Regions from separate parts of the Hydrogenophaga sp. RAC07 genome, predicted to be linked through region 1. Evidence: predicted binding sites of a transcription regulator. Region 1 holds the regulator's gene; each other region holds the start of a gene.
The links. The regulator sigma-54, encoded in region 1, starts transcription at its own class of promoters, with help from an activator protein. The targets are predictions, from matches to a motif close to TGGCANGNAANCTGCTTT.
Positions count from the first base shown of each region.

Region 2: the regulator sigma-54 is predicted to act here: its motif matches at 2,558-2,575, upstream of BSY239_RS20695 (pilin).
Region 3: the regulator sigma-54 is predicted to act here: its motif matches at 2,907-2,924, upstream of BSY239_RS13125 (urease subunit gamma).
Region 4: the regulator sigma-54 is predicted to act here: its motif matches at 3,830-3,847, upstream of BSY239_RS12560 (PEP-CTERM sorting domain-containing protein).

Region 1 covers NZ_CP016449.1:3,963,565-3,968,680, forward strand. The annotation lists gene BSY239_RS18445 (THUMP domain-containing class I SAM-dependent RNA methyltransferase) at 1-1,045, opposite strand, end outside; gene rpoN (RNA polymerase factor sigma-54) at 1,137-2,777, opposite strand; gene lptB (LPS export ABC transporter ATP-binding protein) at 2,783-3,577, opposite strand; gene lptA (lipopolysaccharide transport periplasmic protein LptA) at 3,583-4,197, opposite strand; gene BSY239_RS18465 (thiol:disulfide interchange protein DsbA/DsbL) at 4,404-5,051, opposite strand.
Region 2 covers NZ_CP016449.1:4,426,850-4,431,965, reverse strand. The annotation lists gene BSY239_RS20705 (hypothetical protein) at 1-205, opposite strand, end outside; gene BSY239_RS20700 (PglL family O-oligosaccharyltransferase) at 238-1,941, opposite strand; gene BSY239_RS20695 (pilin) at 2,015-2,515, opposite strand; gene BSY239_RS20690 (MBL fold metallo-hydrolase) at 2,721-3,524, opposite strand; gene BSY239_RS20685 (CHASE2 domain-containing protein) at 3,521-5,116, opposite strand, start outside.
Region 3 covers NZ_CP016449.1:2,818,868-2,823,983, reverse strand. The annotation lists gene ureE (urease accessory protein UreE) at 1-324, opposite strand, end outside; gene ureC (urease subunit alpha) at 336-2,054, opposite strand; gene BSY239_RS13130 (urease subunit beta) at 2,057-2,362, opposite strand; gene BSY239_RS22460 (hypothetical protein) at 2,374-2,544, opposite strand; gene BSY239_RS13125 (urease subunit gamma) at 2,565-2,867, opposite strand; partial or broken gene BSY239_RS13120 (hybrid sensor histidine kinase/response regulator) at 3,105-5,116, shown strand, end outside.
Region 4 covers NZ_CP016449.1:2,703,153-2,708,268, forward strand. The annotation lists gene galE (UDP-glucose 4-epimerase GalE) at 3-1,034, shown strand; gene BSY239_RS12545 (S49 family peptidase) at 1,022-2,005, opposite strand; gene BSY239_RS12550 (Rieske (2Fe-2S) protein) at 2,019-2,399, opposite strand; gene BSY239_RS12555 (HAD family hydrolase) at 2,407-3,066, opposite strand; gene BSY239_RS12560 (PEP-CTERM sorting domain-containing protein) at 3,161-3,772, opposite strand; gene fghA (S-formylglutathione hydrolase) at 3,968-4,804, opposite strand; gene BSY239_RS12570 (S-(hydroxymethyl)glutathione dehydrogenase/class III alcohol dehydrogenase) at 4,804-5,116, opposite strand, start outside.

The DNA of each region.
Region 1 (5,116 bases):
CGCGCGGCGCCGCGCGCTGGGCTCGTGCGCTGGCGCGGTCTTCCGAGCTCTGGCCCGCCACACCGGCGGCGGCGATGCGCTCGCCGTAGGGCGGGTTGAGCAGCATCACGCCGGGCTTGTCGCTCGGCGGCATGCGCTGCAGGGCGTCACCGCCGCGCAGCTCGATGGCGTGCGCCACGCCCGCGCGTTCGGCGTTGCGCTGCGCGAAGTCGACCATGCGGAAGGACACGTCGCTGCCGAAGACGATGGGCGGATGGCCTTCGGGCCAGTCGCGTTGCTGGCGCTCGGCCTCATCCAGGATGGGTTGCCACACGTGCGGCTGGAAGGGCAGCAGTTTCTCGAACGCGAAGCGGCGCAAGTAGCCAGGCGGGATGTTGAGCGCGATCTGCGCGGCCTCGATCACCACGGTGCCGCTGCCGCAGCAGGGGTCGTACAGCGGCACGATCTCGTCCAGCGGCTGGTCGGCGCAGGCGTCCCAGCCGGTGGCCGCGATCATGGCCGCGGCCAGGGTTTCCTTCAGCGGCGCGTCGCCCTTGTCCTCGCGCCAGCCGCGCTTGAACAGCGGTTCGCCCGAGGTGTCGATGTACAGGCTCACCGTCTCGGTCGTCAGGTGCACGTAGATGCGCACGTCGGGCCAGGTGGTGTTCACGCTGGGGCGCTCGCCGCGCTTTTCGCGGAAGCGGTCGCAGATCGCGTCCTTCACCTTGAGCGCGGCGAAGTTCAGAGACGTCAGCGGGCTGTGCTGCGCCGTGATCTCGACCTTGATGGTCTGCGCCGGTGTGAACCAGATCTCCCACGCCACCTCGCTGGCCGCGTGGTAAAGGTCTTGTTCGCTGCGGTAGCCGCCGTGCCAGAGCTGCACCAGCACGCGCTGCGTGAGGCGGCTGTGCAGGTTCAGCCGCATGGTGTCGCGCCATGACGCATTCAGTGCCACGCCGCCACGCGCCTTGTGCGGCGCGTCCACACCGGTGATGCGCTTGACCTCGGTGGCGAGCATGTCCTCCACGCCGGCGGCGCAGGGCAGGAAAACTTGAAGTTGATTCATAGAAGGGCGTTTCGCCGCCGGGCCGCCCCAAGGCGAAACAGCCCCCTCGGGGGGCAGCGACCCGCGAAGCGGCGGAGCGTGGGGGCCATGTTCAAAGCGATTTTCTAAGGTTCGCGGGGGCGATCCGCAAGGCTTCGCGGTACTTGGCCACCGTGCGGCGCGCGCACTCGATGCCCTGCTCGCGCAGCAGGTCGGAGAGCTGGTTGTCCGACAGAGGCTTGGCCGCTTCTTCGGCGGCGATGAACTGTTTGAGCAGCGCACGCACGGCCGTGCTCGACGCGTTGCCGCCCGTTTCGGTGCCCAGCGACGAGCCGAAGAAGTACTTCAGTTCGTAGGTGCCGAACGGCGTGGACATGTATTTGGCGGTGGTCACGCGGCTGATGGTGGACTCGTGCAGGCCGAGTTCGTCGGCGATCTCGCGCAGCACCAGCGGGCGCATGGCGAGTTCGCCGTGCATGAAGAAATTGCGCTGGCGCTCCACGATGGCGCTGGAGACGCGCAGGATGGTGTCGAAGCGCTGCTGGATGTTCTTGATGAACCAGCGCGCCTCCTGCAGGCGCTGCTGCATGGCGGCGTGGCCGGCCTCACCGCCGTTGTCGCGACCGCCACGGTTCTGGCGCATGGCGCTGGCGTAGGCATCGTGCACGCGCAGGCGCGGCATGACCTCGGGGTTGAGCAGGACCTTGAAGCCCCGACCGGCACGCGTCACCAAGACATCGGGCACGACCACGTTGCGCTCCACGTCGACGAAGCGGCGGCCCGGCTTGGGCTCCAGCCGCGCGATGAGGCCGAGCGCGCCGCGCACGGTTTCGTCGTCCAGGCCGCACAGGTTGCACAGTCGCTTCACATCACGCTTGGCCACCAGCTCCATGGACTGGCCACAAATGGCCAGGGCCGCGCGGGCTTCGGGCGTGTTGCGCATCTCCAGGATCTGCAGCCGCAGGCATTCGGCGAGGTTGCGCGCGCCCACGCCGGCGGGCTCCATGTGCTGCAGCAGTTGCAGGGCCATGGCCAGGCGCTGCTCCAGCGCCTCGCGTTCTTCCAGACCCTCGTTGGGGTCGTCGGTGGCCATCCGGCCCGACAGTGCCTGCCAGGCCGCGGCCAGTTCGGCCAGGCTGTCTTCGATGTAACCGTCGTCGCTGAGCGACTCGATCAGGAAATACAGCGCGGCGCGGTCCTCTTCCGACAGGCGCAGGCAGCGCGCCTGGTCGTGCAGAAAGTCCTGCAGGCTGATGTGGGCGCGGGCCAGGTCGGCCGCACTCGCCGTGTCGTCGTCGCCCGACGCATTGTTGTTGCGCGCGGGGGCATCGCCGCCCCACTCGCTGTCGTCGGGCGCCATCTCCACCGTGCCGTCGCCCTCCCAGCTTTCTTCCACCGGCGTGGCGCCGTCGAGCTTGCCTTCGATGGCATCACTTTCGCCGGTGTCGCTGCTCGTGCTGCTGCTGGATTCGGTGCCGGAGAGCATGGGGCCGGGCGCCTCGGGCATGTCGGGCGCGATCGCCGCTTCGGCGATCTGCTCGCCCGCGCTGACCGGCACATCGGTCTGCTCCAGCCCGAAAGTTTCGCGGTCGGCGGCGTCTTCGGAGCGCTCCAGGAACGGGTTCTCGTCGAGCATCTGCTCGACCTCCTGCGCCATCTCCAGCGTGGAGAGTTGCAGCAGGCGGATGGATTGCTGCAACTGGGGCGTGAGCGCCAGGTGCTGCGAAACCCTGAGTGACAGGCCTTGTTTCACAGGCCCTACATCCTGAAGTGTTCGCCGAGATAAACGCGGCGCACGTCGGCGTTTTCCACGATCTCGGCCGGCGTGCCGCTGGTGAGCACATGACCGTCGTTGATGATGTACGCACGGTCACAGATGCCCAGGGTCTCGCGCACGTTGTGGTCGGTGATGAGCACGCCGATGCCGCGCGACTTGAGGAAGCCGATGATGCGCTGGATCTCGATCACCGCGATCGGGTCGATGCCGGCGAAGGGTTCGTCGAGCAGGATGAAACGCGGGTTGGTGGCCAGCGCCCGGGCAATCTCGACCCGGCGGCGCTCACCGCCGGACAAGGCCGGCGCGGGCGACTCGCGCAGGTGGTCCACATGCAGGTCTTTGAGCAGTTCGTCGAGCCGGGCCTCGATGGCGGCCTTGCTCAGGGTTTTGCCGGCTTCGTCTTCCTGCAGTTCCAGCACGGCGCGCACGTTGTCGGCTACGTTGAGCTTTCGGAAGATCGACGCCTCCTGCGGCAGATACCCCAGGCCCAGGCGCGCGCGGCGGTGGATGGGCAGGTCCTGGATGGCCTGGCCGTCGAGCAGGATCTGCCCCGCGTCCGAGCGCAGCAGGCCGACCAACATATAGAAAGAGGTGGTCTTGCCCGCGCCGTTGGGGCCGAGCAGGCCGACGACTTCACCTTTGAAGACCGCGAGCGACACGTCCTTGACGACCTTGCGGCTGCCGTAGGCCTTCTGCAGGCCCTGGGCCTCCAGGCGGCTGATCTCGGGCACCGGCGCGGCGCGCTTGTCCGGGCCCAGGGCCTTGGCCGATGGCATCGCTGTCACTTCTGGCCCTCACCGAGCTGGTTGCTGGGGCGCAGGTTGGCCGGTGGCGCCGGCGTGGGGGCGGGCGCGCCCTCTTTGGGCACGGGCGTGAGCATGGCGCGCACGCGGCCCGTGGGGTTGCTGGCGGTGCGGTTGGCCACACCACCGTCCACCGTGAACACGTCGGTCGTGTTGTTGTAGACGATCACGTTGCCCGTGGTTTCGTCGTTGAGCTGGGTGCCCTTGAAGCGTTTGAGCACGGCCTCGCCCACAAAACGCACGGTGTCGGCCTGGCTGTCGTATTCGATGCGCTGGGCCGTTCCTTCGATGAACTCGTCCACCCCGTCGCGCTTCTGGCGGAAGAAGCCGGGGCTGCCGTTGACGATGCCGAACTGGTTGCCCTGCGCGTCCTGGCGCACCTCGACCTTGGCACCACGGATGACGATGGTGCCCTTGGTGATGATCACGTTGCCGGTGAAGATGCTGGTCTGGCGCGCATCGTCGTAACGCAGCGCGTCGGCTTCGGCGTTCAGCGGCAGGTTGCGGTCGGCCTTTTCGGCCTGCGCCGTTGCGGCAAACAACAGGCCCGCCACAAGGCAGCCGGTCAGAAGCAAGGGATGGCGAAGGCGCATGGAGGTGGTGACAGCAGGAGGATTTGAGGGCACGAAACTTGCATTCATTGTAACGACGTGATGCCGGCCGAACGGGTGGCGCGACGCCTTTACCGGTTCTTTTCTCACATCGATTCAAGAAGTTGCGGCGAGCCGCCTGCGCCCCGGTCCCAGCCTCAAAGAGAAAGCCCGCAGAGCGGGCTTTCTCTTGATGAATGAAGCGCTCCTCAGCCTTTGCGGGCCTCGGCGATCAGCGCATCGGCCACCACCAGCGTGCGGGGGCCCTGACCGTTGACGTAGTAACGGCCGGCCACGCCCAGCGACGGCGTGCCTTCCACCTTGTAGGCCTCCTGCAGCTGGGTGGCCTTGGTGGCCAGACCGGCGGCGGCGCCGTTGTAGAAGGCGTTGAAGCGGGCCATGTCCACGCCGCCCTGCTTTTCGATCCAGGCGGTGATGGCCGGCGTGTTGGTGAGCTGCTGGCGGTCCACATGGATCGCCTGGAACACCTTGCTGTGCAGGCGATCCACCAGCTTCATGTTTTCCAGGGTGAAGTACAGGCGCTGCATCGGCACAAATGCCGGGCTGAAGGCCACCGGCATGCGGCGCACGTTCACGCTGGCCGGCTGCTTCTTCATCCACTCGTCGAACATCGGCTCGAAATTGAAGCAGTGGATGCAGCTGTAGGCAAAGAACTCGACCACCTCGATCTGGCTGGCCGGGCTTTCCACCGGCGCCGTGGGGCTCACGCGCACGAAGTCGGTGCCCTCCTTGGGCCCGACGCGCTGGGCGAAGGCGGGGGTGATGAGGCCACCGGTGGCGGCCAGGGCGGTGGTGCCAGCGGCCAGCAGGGACCGGGAAAAATCGCGACGTTGCATGGAATCAGACTCCTTGTATGGACTGGATTGGGGCAGGCGCAGCGGGGATAAGTTCCCGGCGCGCC
Region 2 (5,116 bases), 460 kb from region 1:
TTAGAACCGGACCACAGACAAGATCGACGCCCACCAGAAGTAAGAAAAGCTCCCGCCCCCCGGCTACGTAGGCGTAAGGGTACGGATACCACACCGCTATCACTAGTGCAGCAGCGAGACTGGCCACCACAAAAGTAGCAAGTAAGTGCACTCCACCCGCTGGCAGAGCACCGACAACACGCCTGTACAAAATTCCTGAATCCATCGCCTGTTTTTGTCTGAAAGGGCCACCGTCCTTTAAGGTAGCCCTGAAAGATCCACATTCGCGATACGCGCATCTCTCGCGGAGGCTATTGCCCAATCTTTTTTCACCTGCTCACACACGATGCGCGAAAAAACCGCGCACAACCCAAGCAGTTGCACAGTCGCAGCCTCTGAATGTCCCGACATGGCAAGGAGAAGCGCGTATTTGTAGCGGAACGAAGGGTAGGGGTAACGCTCTGCAACGTCCTGGACCCATTGCAGGTCTGAAGGAGAGGAATGGGTTAAAGGAGAATACCTTTGCAGTTGCATCATCCCCTGCAACTGATCAAGAAGTCGGGGCTGTACCAAGCTCTCGGTCCGGGCTCCTTCAATGCGCGCCTCTACGAACTGCTGCTCGCGCCAGTCTTCTTCAAAGGGCAAGTAGTCCCTTGTGACAACCAACAGCATGGCAACAGTTGCAAAGCTGGCACCAACGACGACCAAGCGTCCTCGACCGTACAACTTCGTTCTTTCTATTTGTGCCGCTGGCTCCGTTGCTGCGGTGACAACTCCCATCCAGAAACTTGTTGGCACAAGAAAATATGCGTAGGTGATAGGGAATTCGACCATCGAATGGCCAAAAACGATACAGACAGCCATCAGCGACAAAAATGCGTTGGCATCACGACAGCGCTGCAAGCATTTGAACAACCACCACACGAGGAGAAGCGTGCAAAGGATTGCCACTGGGAAACCTAGCCAGATTACGAGATCAAGTACTACGTTATGGGTATTGAAGAATATGTCCGTAAGTCCGGGGTGATCCTCTGCAACACGAAACTGCGCCGCACCGATTTGACCCCAGCCATATCCCCACAAAGGCTCCAACATGGCAGCATCCAAGAAGGCACGCCAAGCCAAGATACGCAATTGCGTTTGTCCTAGGCGCTCAACTGCTGCCCCCGTATCTGCCAGCACAAGCCATACTTCGATCGCTGGCATGGCATAGCTCAACGCGAAAAAGAAGAGCACAAAAGTGCCCAGGAAAGTGAGCTTCAGCCGAAGTCCACAGCGAGCCTTGGCCCAAGCAACGACTGGAACAAACCAGGCAATCGCCAGCCAAACGGAGCGTGATCCCGTAAGTACCGTACCGATTAGAAGATATACGAGCGCCAAACATGCCGTGGGTGTACTTAACCACTTCTTTTCCCAACCGTACCACACGCCAACGATTGCCAACAGAAGTAGGCTAGCAAGGTGATTGGGCTGCGCCAAATTGGCAAACGGGCGCCCTCCTGGTGGTAGGTCTGCAATGAAAATACCGCTCAGCCCAAGATCGAGCCATTGATGAGCCGCCATCCCTACTGACACGATTGCCGCAGCGATCAGTGCCAACCACAAGGGCTTCAGAAGCTCATCGTGTTCTGCGGTGGTATTGGCACGCTGTGAAATCGCATAGCCGGCGAGCATCGCCCAAACGGCAGCCATCAAATAGAGGGCATGCACCCAAGCATCCCCCCCATACGGGATGAGACCGAACGCCCACTGCAAAAAGGGAGTCACCGCGAGAACCAGGAAAAGCCAAGTCAGCCATGGGACGCGCTGAACTTTGCATGCAGCCCAAATACCTAAAGGCACTAGCGCGACTGCCGCCAGCGCCTCTTGGTGAAAACTCAGCCATGGCGAGTAGTGATTTGGCAATAGAAAAGCCAAGCACAAGAAGAGGCTCAACCATGCCAGGGGCAGCGATGCAGACATTCGGATGCCTATTGACGAAAACAAAAAGGGGCGCGTGAACACGCGCCCCTTCCAACTCAGAACCAACCAGGGATCAGGCTCCGCGGCATGAGCCAGGGAGGTACTTTGTCGACATGCCGTTGGTCGCGCCTGGGCCACACACCCACTTGAACACAGTAGCGCCCACGTCCGTGTTGACGAGTACTGCGGTGTCGCTCTTGTACGGCGTCAACGTCACCGTTTTGCTGGCAGCATCCTTCAAGTCGGCAGCGGCGCCAGTGGTCACCGTCACCAAGCCTGCTTCGGTGGTCACGATCGACAGTACATATTTGCTGGGAGCACTGGCAGCAGAGCCAGCAATGTTCTGCTCACAACCCCACCCGTTGGCAGCGGGCAGCGTGGCTCCGTTCGCAGTTTGAACGGTCTCCGTGATGCTGGTACGGCACTGAGAAGCGGCCAACACCACTTCGGACACCTTGGCACGGATGGTGTAGTCTTGGTAAGCCGGCAGAGCCACAGCAGCCAGAATACCGATGATGGCCACCACGATCATCAGTTCGATCAGGGTGAAACCTTTTTGCATGGAACGCTTCATGGAAAAAACTCCTTGGGGGTTTGGGTTGGGAACGCATGTCTATGAGCAGACGGCGTGCCAACCGGAACTGGGGTGTTTTTTGCGGCCTATTTCACGCTTAACCGCCCCACAGTGACGGTTTGTGACATCTGGGTCGGTTCTTGACCGACATTTTTTGTCACCCCGGTCGGCTTCGACCGTTTTTGTCACCCAATTTCTGCCCTTGTCAGAGGTCGAACGTCTGCCCTGCGCTCAGCCAGCGAATGTCGTGGCGGGTGCTGTCTGCACCGGTCGGCACATCGTCGAAACGGCGGATCTCGTCCATGATCAGGCCGGTTTCGGCGGGCTTGGTGTGGGTGATGTAGATGGGGTAGTGCTGGCTGGGGTCGATGTGCGCCAATTCCTCGGCGAGCAGGCCCGGCGCAAGATGCAGACTGCGTTGGGCCAGGGCCTCTTCGCGGTCGCTGAAGGCGGTTTCGATCACCAGCAGGGCCACGGGCAACTGGTTAACGCGTTTCCAGAAAGCGGGGTTGCGGCCGGTGTCGCCGCTGAACACCCAGTGGCCCGACGGCGTGTTGGCGGCGAAACCAACCGCGGGCACGGTGTGCACCGCCGGCAGCACTTCAATCGCCTTGCCACACACCTGCAGCACCTCGCCCACAGCAATGGGCACAAAACGCATGAGTGGGCGATCGGCACTGGGGATGGCCGAGAAATCGGGCCAGATCAGGTTGTTGAAGATGTGGGCCTTGAGTGCGGCGATGGTGCCGGGCAAGGCGTGCACCTGCAAGGGCTGTGCGCCTGCCGAGAGCCTGCGCGCGGCCACGGCATCGAGCATGAGGGGCAGCGAAGCCACGTGGTCCAGGTGCGAATGGGTGAGCAGCACGTGGTCGATCTGCGCCATCTCGTCCAGGGTGAGGTCGCCCACGCCGGTGCCTGCGTCGATCAGCACGTCGTGGTCGAGCAGGAACGAGGTGGTGCGGCAGCCGTGGGCAATGGCTCCTGAGCACCCCAGCACGCGGACTCTCATGGACTCTTTGACATGGTGTGGCCGGTGGAACCGGTCCGGGATGGCGGAGCTTGAAGCGAATCGAGGGTCGCTGCGCCGTCCCAAGCAGGATCGAGCGGCAACAACCTGCGTGAGGCTACTCTGTCGACATAAAGGCGGTAAAGGACTTTTTTGGCATTTTGCCGCTGGAGGTTGAGCAGATGGACATCGCACGCATCCCAGTCTTGCGCGCGCCACGCTCGCAGGGCTTGTTGCCATTGGCGCAGTTCGTCTCGCAGGTCGGTTGCCAACTCGCCGCTCGCACCCAGTGGGGCGTAGATGGGACTGGGCGGTTCCCCCGCCGTCAAGCACAGGCGGTCGAGCTCTTGCCAGACGAGGCCGGGTTGTCGCTGCCGGTCTTGTTCAAATGCGATCTGATCCACTCCGTAGATGGCGCAGAGCTTGGCCAGAAGCGGCTTCGGGAGCCCAACTGGACCGCGCTCCGCCCAGAACCGGAGGGTCAGGCCAACTGCGGCCGTGAGCAGAATCATCAACACGGAGCCCGCCAACGGCAGCACCAGGCCGTGGCGGACCTGCAGCCAGCTGTTGAGCACGATCACCAGGGCGAGGAGTGTGGTGCCCAGCGCTGCGCCGGACCAGACGCCCAGGACCGGCAACAACCAGATGAGCAAGAGGCTGGCAGCCACCAGTACCAGCATCTCGTAGCCCAAGGCGTAGTCGGGCTTCACCGGCAAGTGTCCGTCGAGCAGGCCGGTGATCAGGTTGGCGTGGGCTTCCACGCCCGGGTAATTGGCGCCCACGGGCGTGAGGCGCAAGTCTTTCAGGCTGGGGGCGGTCGTGCCCATCAGAACGATCCTGCCTTCCAGTCGAGCAGGGGGCACGCGCCCCGACAGGAGATCGACGGCCGAGACATAGGTGAACGAGCCGCCTTCGGGGCCGCCAGGCCCCCGATACGGTACAAGTGCGGAAACGCGCTCGTCCACGGGAATCGCGAGTGTCTGCCCGTCGTGCTGCAGACGCAGGCTCTCCAGACCACTCTGGCGGCGGCTCATCATGAGCCCGTTGGCGAAACCAGGCTCGACCGGCGGCGCGCCCAGCACGCGGCGGAAAACCGCAAGCGCCAACGACTCGTAGGTCTGTCCCTGGTGCTCGGCCAGCATGGGCACCGAACGCACCACGCCGTCGCTGTCGGGCAAGGCGTTGAAAGCGCCGGCAGTCGGCGCGGCCAAGGCCAGTTCAAGCAGGTTGGATTCAAACGCGTCCCAGCGTGTGATGCGCACCGGACGGCCGTACAGCACTTCGCCGCCCATCACCGGCGCAGGCAGCACCCCCTTGTTGATGGCGCCGGGTACGTTGCTGAAGAAGTAGCCCAGGACCACCGGGCGATCGCGCAGCGCGGTGGCCAGGGCGGCATCGCCGCCGGGTTGCGGGTCGGGCTTGGGGAACACGATGTCAAAGCCGAGCACGGCGATCTTTTGCTGCTCGAACAGCGTGTCCACCAGGCGCGCCAGCTGCGCGCGCGGCCAGGGCCAGGGGCCGATGGCGGCAAGGCTTCGCGAATCGACGTCAACGATCACCACCCGCGGCTCCTGTGTGCCGGGCATGGTGGCCCT
Region 3 (5,116 bases), 1.1 Mb from region 1:
GCGGTTGCCCAGGTGGTAGGCCGCGCGCATGAGGTCGAAGGCCTGCTCGTGGGCCGGGTGGTCGGGGCAGGCGGTGATGCGCAGCACCGCCTGGGGCGCGGCCACCACGCGCAGCAGCGAGCCGTCCTGCGTGACGAGCACGTCGCCGCCGCGCACCACGGTGCCGCGCGGCAGGAACACACCCACGTGGCGCTCGTCGGAGGCCACGGTGTCGAAGCGGCTCTTCTGGCGGACATCCCAGTCCAGTTCCAGGTGCGAGGCGCGCTGCACCATGGTGCGCGCGAGGCCCTGGCCCTGAGGGATGAGTTTGGAGGCTTGCAGCATGGGGACGTGATTCAGAACAGGAAGTAGCGTTGTGCCATCGCCAGGCGTGTGGCGGGCTCGCAGGTGAGCAGCACACCGTCGGCGCGCACCGCGTAGGTTTGTGGATCGATCTCCATCTTGGGCAAGAGGCTGTTGTGCACCATGGTGGCCTTGGTCACGCTGCGGCAGCCGCGCACCGCGTCCAGTGTCTTGCGCAGGCCGTAGCGCTCGCCCACACCGGCGGCCAGTGCGGCTTGCGAGACGAAGGTCAGGCTGCTTTTGGCCATGGCGCCGCCGAAGCTGGCAAACATGGGTCGGTAGTGCACAGGTTGGGGTGTGGGGATGGAGGCGTTCGGGTCGCCCATGGCGGCCAGCGCGATGCTGCCGCCTTTCAGGATGAGCGCGGGTTTCACCCCGAAGAACGCAGGCTTCCACACCACCAGGTCGGCCCACTTGCCGACCTCCAGCGAACCCACGATGTGCGAGATGCCGTGGGCGATGGCCGGGTTGATCGTGTACTTGGCGATGTAGCGTTTGACGCGGAAGTTGTCGTTGCGCGGGCCATCACCGGGCAGGCTGCCGCGCTGGCTTTTCATCTTGTCGGCCGCCTGCCAGGTGCGGATGATGACCTCGCCCACGCGTCCCATGGCCTGGCTGTCGCTGCTCATCATGCTGATGGCACCCATGTCGTGCAGGATGTCCTCGGCCGCGATCGTTTCGCGGCGGATGCGGCTTTCGGCAAAGGCCAGGTCTTCGGGAATGGCGGCGTCCAGGTGGTGGCACACCATGAGCATGTCCACATGCTCGTCCAGCGTGTTGACCGTGTAGGGCATGGTCGGGTTGGTGGAGCTGGGCAAAAAGTTGGCCTCGCCCACCACACGCAGGATGTCGGGTGCGTGGCCTCCGCCCGCGCCTTCGGTGTGAAAGGCGCAGAGGCTGCGGCCCTTGGTCGCGGCGATGGTGTCTTCCACGAAACCCGATTCGTTGAGCGTGTCGGAGTGGATCGCGACCTGCGTGTCGGTGGCTTCGGCGACGTCGAGGCAGTTGCTGATGGCACTCGGTGTGGTGCCCCAGTCTTCGTGCAATTTCAGGCCAATCACACCGGCGTTGATCTGCTCGTGCAGCGGAGCGGGTTGGCTGGCGTTGCCCTTGCCCAGAAAACCCAGGTTCATGGGCAGACCGTCGGCGGCCTGCAGCATGCGTTCGATGTGCCAGGGGCCGGGCGTGCAGGTGGTGGCGAAGGTGCCCGTGGCCGGGCCGGTACCGCCGCCGAGCATGGTGGTGATGCCCGAGGTGAGGGCTTCGTCCACCTGTTGCGGGCAGATGAAGTGGATGTGGCTGTCGATGCCGCCGGCGGTGACGATGTTGCCTTCGCAGCTGATGACCTCGGTGCCCGGGCCGATGATGATGTCCACACCGGGTTGCGTGTCGGGGTTGCCGGCCTTGCCGATGGCCACGATGCGCCCGTCTTTCAAACCGATGTCGGCCTTGACGATGCCCCAGTGGTCGACGATGACGGCGTTGGTCATCACCGTGTCCACGGCTCCCTCGGCGCGCGTTCTCTGCGATTGCGCCATGCCATCGCGGATGGTCTTGCCGCCACCGAACTTGACCTCTTCGCCGTAGCCACCAGCGGCCAGGGTGAAGTCCTTCTCGATCTCGATCATGAGACCGGTGTCGGCCAGGCGCAGGCGGTCGCCAACGGTGGGGCCGAACATGTTGGCGTAGGCGCTTCTTGAAATCGTGGCCATGCTCAGAGACTCCCTTGGGTCAGGCCACGAAAGCCATACACGACGCGGTCACCCGCGTAGTCCACCAGCTCCACCGTGCGTTGCTGGCCCGGCTCGAAACGCACCGCCGTGCCGCTTGCGATGTTCAGCCGCATGCCGCGGGCCGCGGTGCGGTCGAAGTCGAGCGCGCCATTGACTTCGGCAAAGTGGTAGTGCGAGCCGACCTGGATCGGTCGGTCGGCGCCGTTCTTCACCACCAGGGTGAGCGTGCGCCGGCCGGGGTTGAGGGCGTGCTCGCCCTCGTCGGTGAAGAGTTCGCCGGGAATCATGGTCCGTTCCTTCAGCGCTTGCCGCTGGACCACCACAGCGCAACGGCAATGGCGGCCACCACCCCCACGAAGCCGAGTGTGTCGGTGGCGTGCCAGTGGGAGCCGAACAGGCCATGGCCTTCGTGGGCCAGGGCGGGCGCGCAGAAGGCTGCTGCGGTGAGGAGGGCGGTGGCGAGGCGCATGGGGACTTTCGGTGAAGGAGTCAGGGAATGGGTTGGTGCACGGTGACGAGCTTGGTGCCGTCGGGGAAGCTGGCTTCCACCTGGATGTCCGGGATCATCTCGGCGATGCCCTCCATCACATCGGCGCGGGTCAACACGTTGCGCCCCTCGCTCATGAGCTGGGCCACGGTCTTGCCGTCGCGCGCGCCCTCCATCACGGCCGCGCTGATCAGCGCCACGGCCTCGGGGTAGTTGAGCTTCAAGCCGCGCGCCTGGCGCCGCTCGGCGAGCAGGGCGGCGGTGAAGATCAGCAGCTTGTCTTTTTCTCTGGGCGTGAGTTCCATGGTGGTGCGTGCGTTCCCGGTGGTGCTTGGGTGGTCTGGTCAGCAATTCCCGTGCCCCGAGCGGGCCCGGGTGGTGGCGTGGCACGAAAGCTGCAGAAATGCCGTGTGACAACCATACCCATTGTTCCCATCCGAACCGCTGCCGCGTCCACCGCAGGGCAGGAGCCCGGGCCGGACGCACCCCAGCGCATCACCCGCGTGCGCCGCGACTACAACAGCTGGGTCGGCAGCGAGACCATGGAGGACTACGCGCTGCGCTACACGCCGCAGCGCTTTCGCAAATGGAACGAATGGCGCGTGGCCAACACCGCCTTTGGCGCCGCGTCCTTCCTGATCCTGGAGGCCGTGGGCGCCACGCTGCTGGTGCAGTACGGTTTTGTGAACGCGGCGCTGGCCATCCTGTGCACCGGCCTGATCATCTTTTTCGCGGGCCTGCCCATCAGTGTGTACGCCGCGCGCTACGGGGTGGACATGGACCTGCTCACGCGCGGAGCGGGCTTTGGCTACATCGGCTCCACCATCACCTCGCTGATCTACGCCACCTTCACCTTCATCTTCTTCGCGCTCGAAGCGGCTGTGATGGCCTACGCGCTGGAGCTCGCGCTCGACATTCCGCCCGCCTGGGGTTACCTGATCTGCGCGGTGGTGGTCATTCCGCTGGTCACGCACGGCGTGTCGGTGATCAGCCGCTTCCAGGTCTGGACCCAGCCGCTGTGGCTGGTGATGATGGTGGTGCCTTTTGGGGCGGTGGCGGTCATGGCGCCCGAAACATTCACCAACGTGGTGCGATATGGGGGCGAATCCGGTGCGGGTGCGCTGTTTGATTGACACCTCTTTGGTGCGGCGCTGACCGTGGGCATCGCGCTCATCACGCAGATGGGCGAGCAGGCCGACTACCTGCGCTTCATGCCCGCCAAAGAGAAGGGCAAGGGCCTGCGCTGGTGGGCCGGTGTGCTGGCGGGCGGGCCGGGCTGGGTGCTGCTGGGCGTGGTGAAGATGCTAGGCGGCGCGCTGCTGGCGTACCTCGCCATCAGCCACATGGTGCCGCCCGACCGCGCGGTGGACCCGAACCAGATGTATCTGGCGGCCTACGAATACGTGTTCGCCGACTACGGCTGGGCGGTGGCGGCCACAGCACTTTTCGTGGTGGTGTCGCAACTCAAGATCAACGTGACCAACGCCTACGCCGGCTCGCTGGCCTGGAGCAATTTTTTCTCGCGCATCACCCACAGCCACCCCGGCCGTGTGGTGTGGGTGGTGTTCAACACCTTCATCGCTTTCATGCTGATGGAGATGAACGTGTTCCAGGCGCTGGGCCAGGTGCTGGGCGTGTACTCCAACATCGCGATCGCCTGGATCATGGCGGTGGTGGCGGACCTGGTGATCAACAAGCCGCTGGGCTGGAGCCCCAAGGGCATCGAGTTCAAGCGGGCGTATCTGTACGACATCAACCCGGTGGGCGTGGGCGCGATGGGGCTGGCCTCAGCCTTGTCCATCGTGGCGCACATGGGTTTGATGGGGCCCACGGCCGAGGCGTTTTCGGCGGTGATTGCCATGGTGACGGCTTTTGTGACGGCGCCCTTGATTGCGTGGGGCACACAGGGGCGGTATTACATTGCCAGACATTCAGAAATGCCTCGCGAATTCGATGTGGGTTTGGGCGCGGGCCCTCACCCCCGCCCTCTCCCAGAGGGAGAGGGAGCCAAGGCATTTCACGCCGTGCAGCGATGCGTGATCTGCGAGCGTGAATACGAGGGGCCGGACATGGCCCACTGCCCGGCCTACCAGGGCGCCATCTGTTCGCTCTGCTGCACGCTTGATGCGCGCTGTGGCGATCTCTGCAAACCGCACGCCAAGCTCTCCGAGCAGTGGATGGGCGCGCTGCGGCGCGTGTTGCCGCGTTCGATCTGGCCTTACCTGGAAGCGGGCCTCGCGCACTACCTGCTGCTGATGTTCGTGATGGCGCCGGTGCTCGCGGCGGTGCTCGGCTTGTTGTACCGCCAGGAGGTGCAGGGGCTGGCGCAGCGCATCGGTCTCTCGGCCAACGCCGGCTTGCTCGACGCGGCCTTGCGCTCGGGCTTCGTGCGGGTGTACGCCGTGTTGCTGCTGATCACGGCCACGGTGGCGTGGTGGCTGGTGCTGGCGCACAAGAGCCGCGAGGTGGCGCAGGAAGAGTCGAACCGGCAGACGCGCCTGCTGATGCAGGAGATCGAATCGCACCGCCTCACCGACGAAGCCCTGCAGCAGGC
Region 4 (5,116 bases), 1.3 Mb from region 1:
GCATGAAGATTTTGCTCACCGGTGGTGCCGGCTACATCGGCAGCCACACGGCGGTGGCCCTGGTCGAAGCCGGGTTCGACCCGGTCGTTCTGGACAACTTCGCCAACAGCCACCCGGTGGTCATGGAGCGCCTGGCCACCATCACGGGTCGGCCCCTCACGCTCGAACGCGGCGACGTGCTCGACACACCGTGGGTGGAAGACGTGTTGCGCCGGCACCAGCCAGCCGGCGTGGTGCACTTTGCAGGCGACAAGGCGGTGGGTGAGAGCGTGGTGCTGCCGCTCAAGTACTTCCACAACAACATCGGCGGCGCGGTGAGCCTGCTGCGCGCCATGGAAACCGTGCACGCGGAAACGCCGGGCAACGCGCCCACGCTCGTGTTTTCCAGCAGCGCCACGGTGTACGGCGACCCAGCCTCGGTACCGATCACCGAAAACTTTCCGCGCAGCCACACCAACCCGTATGGCCACAGCAAGCTGGTGATCGAGGACATGCTCACGGCCTTGCGCACCGCCAGCCCGGCCTGGCGCGTGGGCGTGCTGCGTTACTTCAACCCGGTCGGCGCACACCCCAGCGGCCTGATCGGCGAAGACCCGGCCGGCATTCCCAACAACCTCATGCCGTATGTGGCACAGGTGGCCGTGGGGCAGCGTGAACACCTCAATGTGTATGGCAACGACTACGCCACGCCCGACGGCACCGGTGTGCGCGACTACATCCACGTGCAGGACCTGGCCGCCGGCCATGTGGCCGCCATCAAGGCGCTGCTGGGTCGGGGCGAGAGTTTCACCGTCAACCTGGGCACCGGCCGGGGACACAGCGTGCTCGACGTGGTGAAAGCGTTCGAGGCCGCCAGCGGCAACCCGGTGCCCTACCGCGTGGCGCCGCGCCGGGCCGGCGATGTGGCGCAGTGCTGGGCCGACCCCGCCCTGGCTTTGCGCCTGCTGGGCTGGCAGGCCCTGCACACGCTGGACGACATGTGTGCCGATGCGTGGCGCTGGCAGAGCGCCAACCCCAACGGTTACCGGAGCTGAACGCCGGCTGAGCGGGCGGCGAGGAAGATGCCCTCGCCCACGCTGGCGCCGAAACGTTTGGCCAGCCTCAGGCCCACGTTTTCGCGGCGGGTGTAGTCCACCAGTTCTTCGGCCTTGACAACCTCGCGTGCCACATAGTCGAGGTTGCCCAGGCCATCCGCCAGGCCCAGTGCCACGGCTTGCTGGCCGTTCCAGACCAGACCGCTGAAGGTCTCGGGCGTTTCTTTGAGGCGGTCGCCACGGCCCTTTTTCACCACCTCGATGAACTGCGTGTGGATCTCGGCCAGCAGGTTCTGCATGAACTGGCGCTGCGACTCGTCTTGCGGACTGAACGGATCCAGCAGGCCCTTGTTGTCGCCAGCGGTCATCAGGCGTCGCTCGATGCCCAGCTTTTCCATCAAGCCGGTGAAGCCGAAGCCGTCCATGAGCACGCCGATGCTGCCGACCAGGCTGGCCTTGTCCACGTAGATGTTGTCGGCCGCCGCAGCGATGTAATAGGCCGCCGAGGCGCAGGTTTCTTCCACCACCGCATAGACCTTCTTGTCGTGCAGCCCCTTCAAGCGGGTGATCTCGTCGTTGATGATGCCGGCCTGCACCGGGCTGCCACCGGGTGAGTTGATCAGCAACACCACCGCCTGGGCGCCTTCGTCGTCAAACGCCGAGCGCAAGGCCGCCACGATGTTTTCGGCGCTGGCTTCGGAGTCCGATGCGATCTCACCCTTGATCTCGACCACGGCCGTGTGCGGCGTGCTCGTCGACGTGCCCACCTCGGCGCTGGAATACACAAACCAGACGATCGCGCCCAGGAGAGCCAGCCACATGAAGCGGGTGAACATCTTCCAGCGGCGCGCGGCTTGCTGCTCGCGGATGGTGGCAAACACCAGCTTTTCCAGCGTGGCGCGCTCCCAGGCCACACCGTTGTGGCGGTCGCTGCCGGCGGAGCTCGTCGAGCCCAGGTTGTCGTCGTTCATGGTGGGGGATTTCTCAGAATTCAACAGGTTTGAGGTGGTATTGTGACCGCCAGTGAATCACCCCATCGAGCTCCAGCAGTTCGATCTTGAACAGTCCGCCACGGCACGGTCCGCCCCGGCATTCACCGGTTGCGGGCTCGTACATCGCTCCGTGCGTGGCACACATCAGCCAGCGGCCGGTGTCGTCAAAAAAGCGGTCGGGTTGCCAGTCGAGCTCCATCGCCACGTGCGAGCAGCGGTTCAGGTAGGCCTGTGGCTGGCCCTGAAACCGCACCGCAAATGCGCGGCAGGTCTGGCCCGCGTAGTTCACATCGAACGAGACCGCCCTGCCCCCGTCGACCAGATCGCGGCTGTTGCACAGCGGGTGGACCGGATCGTCGGTGGGTGGCGTCATGGGAACCTCAGGCGTGTTGGTTGAGCCAGTCGTGCAGTTCGCGCACCGAATGGGCGACAAACAAGGGCTTGAGTTCGTGAAACGCGTCGGGTTCGTGCGCGCCGTAGCTCACGCCCACGCTTGCGCAACCGGCGTTCAGCGCCATTTGCAGGTCGTGCGTGGTGTCGCCAATCATCAGCGTGCGCTCTGGCGCCACACCGAATTCGCTCATCAGTTCGTGCAGCATCATCGGGTGCGGCTTGCCCGCGGTTTCGTCCGCGGTGCGTGAACCATCAAACAGGCCAACCAGCTCCACCGTGCGCAGCACCTCGTCCAGCCCGCGGCGGCTTTTGCCGGTGGCCACGGTCAGGAGGTGCTGGCGCTCCTTCAACTCGGCCAACAACGGCAACACGCCGTCAAACAGGCTCAGGTCATGCTGGCGCGCGGTGTAGTGGTGGCGGTAACGATCCCCCAGCAGAGGGTATTTCTCCGGCGGCAAGTCGGGCGCGGCATGCGCCAACGCCTGCATCAGGCCCATACCAATCACATAGCTGGCGGCCTGGGTGGTGGGCGGCGTGCCCCCCACGTCGGTGACGGCCAGCTGGATGCTGCGAGCAATGAGCGCGGTGGAATCGAACAGGGTGCCGTCCCAGTCGAAGGCGATGAGGTCGAAGTGGCGGATGCGCATGCAAAGAGGCTAGAGCAAAGGCGCTGATTATCGATGGGCCCCGCGAGAAAACAGAAAAGCCCGCATGCGGGCTTTTCCAGGAGAAGCGGCCTAATTAGGTCCGGCGGCGGCGAATCAACGTCAGACCTAGCAGAGCGCCACCCAAAAGAGCCAAGCTACCTGGCTCGGGGACTTCGCCCGGGTCGCAGGCATCACCGATGCAGGGCTTGGTGAACAAGTAGAGATTGGACAAGCCATTGAGTCTGTCAGGGGAGACAGCGAACAGACTCCAGTCTCCGCTGGTCATGCCATCCTCCAATTCGACGATAAAGGAGTCAGGCGACCCACCACCGTTGCCGAAGTGGAAGCCCAGAAACAATTGGTCATAACTGTTCCAGATGTTGGCTGCCAGTTGCCAAATGCCGGACGTAGCGCCGTTAGCGTAGCCGCCAATCAGCAACGTACCGGGAATGCCGTTCTTATCGATGAGTTGATAACCCGCAACCTCGTAAGCAGGATCGCCACCAGGCACCAGCGGACTGTCGAGGTTTCCATCCTGGTAGTAGCACTCACCGGGGTTGGCGGCATTGGTCACCTGGATGTACCGACCGCTGGTCGGTGCGGTTAGTGAGCCACCAGCGCCGTCCGGGCAGTAGACCGTGGCAGCACTCACGCTGCCTGCGAAGAAACTCGCCACGATGACAGACGCAGCGGCGGCTGCTTTCATGAATCTAACCATTTGAACTCTCCTTGCATGAACGGACTGACCTGCTACGTAACGTTGAGAGCAAGATCAGGGCCAGGTCAAAAAGTCTTTGATTATCAAGGAAGATGAAAATCCGCACGAGATCTTCCCTGTACTCCTGTAAGCAAATTCGACAGTTGAAGACCACGAAAGGCGTATGCAATTCACCCCTATTTCTTAGGCAGCACCGGCGTGGTGGCGGATGTGATCGGCCACCACTGAAGCGATTAACCAATACCCGTGGTCATACCCCTCATGCCGGCGTACCTCGAGCGGCTGCCCGAAATCACGACACACCTGCTCCAACAATTGGGGATTTAGCTGAACGGACAGAAACTTGTCCGCCAACCCCTGATCGACCAGCAGCGGCAGCACCCGGCGCCCGCTTTTGATCAATTCCACGGCGTCGTGCTCAGCCCAACCTGCACGATCAGTTCCCAGATACCCGGTGAAGGCCTTCTCCCCCCACGGACACTGGCTGGGCGCGCAGATCGGTGCGATGGCGGACACGCTCTGGTAGAGACCGGGGTGGCGCAGCGCCAGCGTCAGGGCGCCATGGCCGCCCATGGAATGGCCTGAAATACCCACCCTGTCGGGCCGCGTCGGGAAATTTGACAGCACCAAATCGCGCAATTCCTTGGTGATCCAGCTTTCCATGCGGAAGTGTTTGGCCCAGGGCTCCTGGGTGGCGTCCAGGTAAAAACCGGCGCCGTGACCGAAATCCCAGGACGCGTCGGCGACTTCGATGCCGGTATCGCGCGGGCTGGTGTCGGGGGTGACGATGGCCAGGCCCAGTTCAGCGGCGTATCGCTGGGCGCCGGCTTTGATGGCAAAGGTTTCTTCGTTGCAGGTCAGGCCGGCCAGAAAGAACACCACCGGCACCGGGCCGTGCTGCGCCTGCGGCGGCAGGTACACGCCGAACTTCATCGGCAGGCCGATCTCGGTGGAGGCGTGTTTGTAAAACCCCTGCACGCCGCCAAAGCACCGGTGCTCGCTCAGCGTCTCGATGCCCATCAAAACTCCACCACCGCGCGGATCGATTCGCCGCGCTTCATCAAATCGAAGCCTTCGTTGATCTGGTCCAGGCGCAGCTTGTGGGTGATCAGGTCGTCGATGTTGATCTTGCCTTCCATGTACCAGTCGACGATCTTGGGCACGTCGGTACGGCCGCGGGCGCCGCCGAAGGCCGAACCTTCCCACTTGCGGCCGGTGACCAGCTGGAACGGGCGCGTGGAGATTTCGGCGCCGGCTTCGGCCACGCCGATGATGATGCTGCGGCCCCAGCCCTTGTGCGTGCACTCCAGCGCGTCGCGCATCACCTTGGTG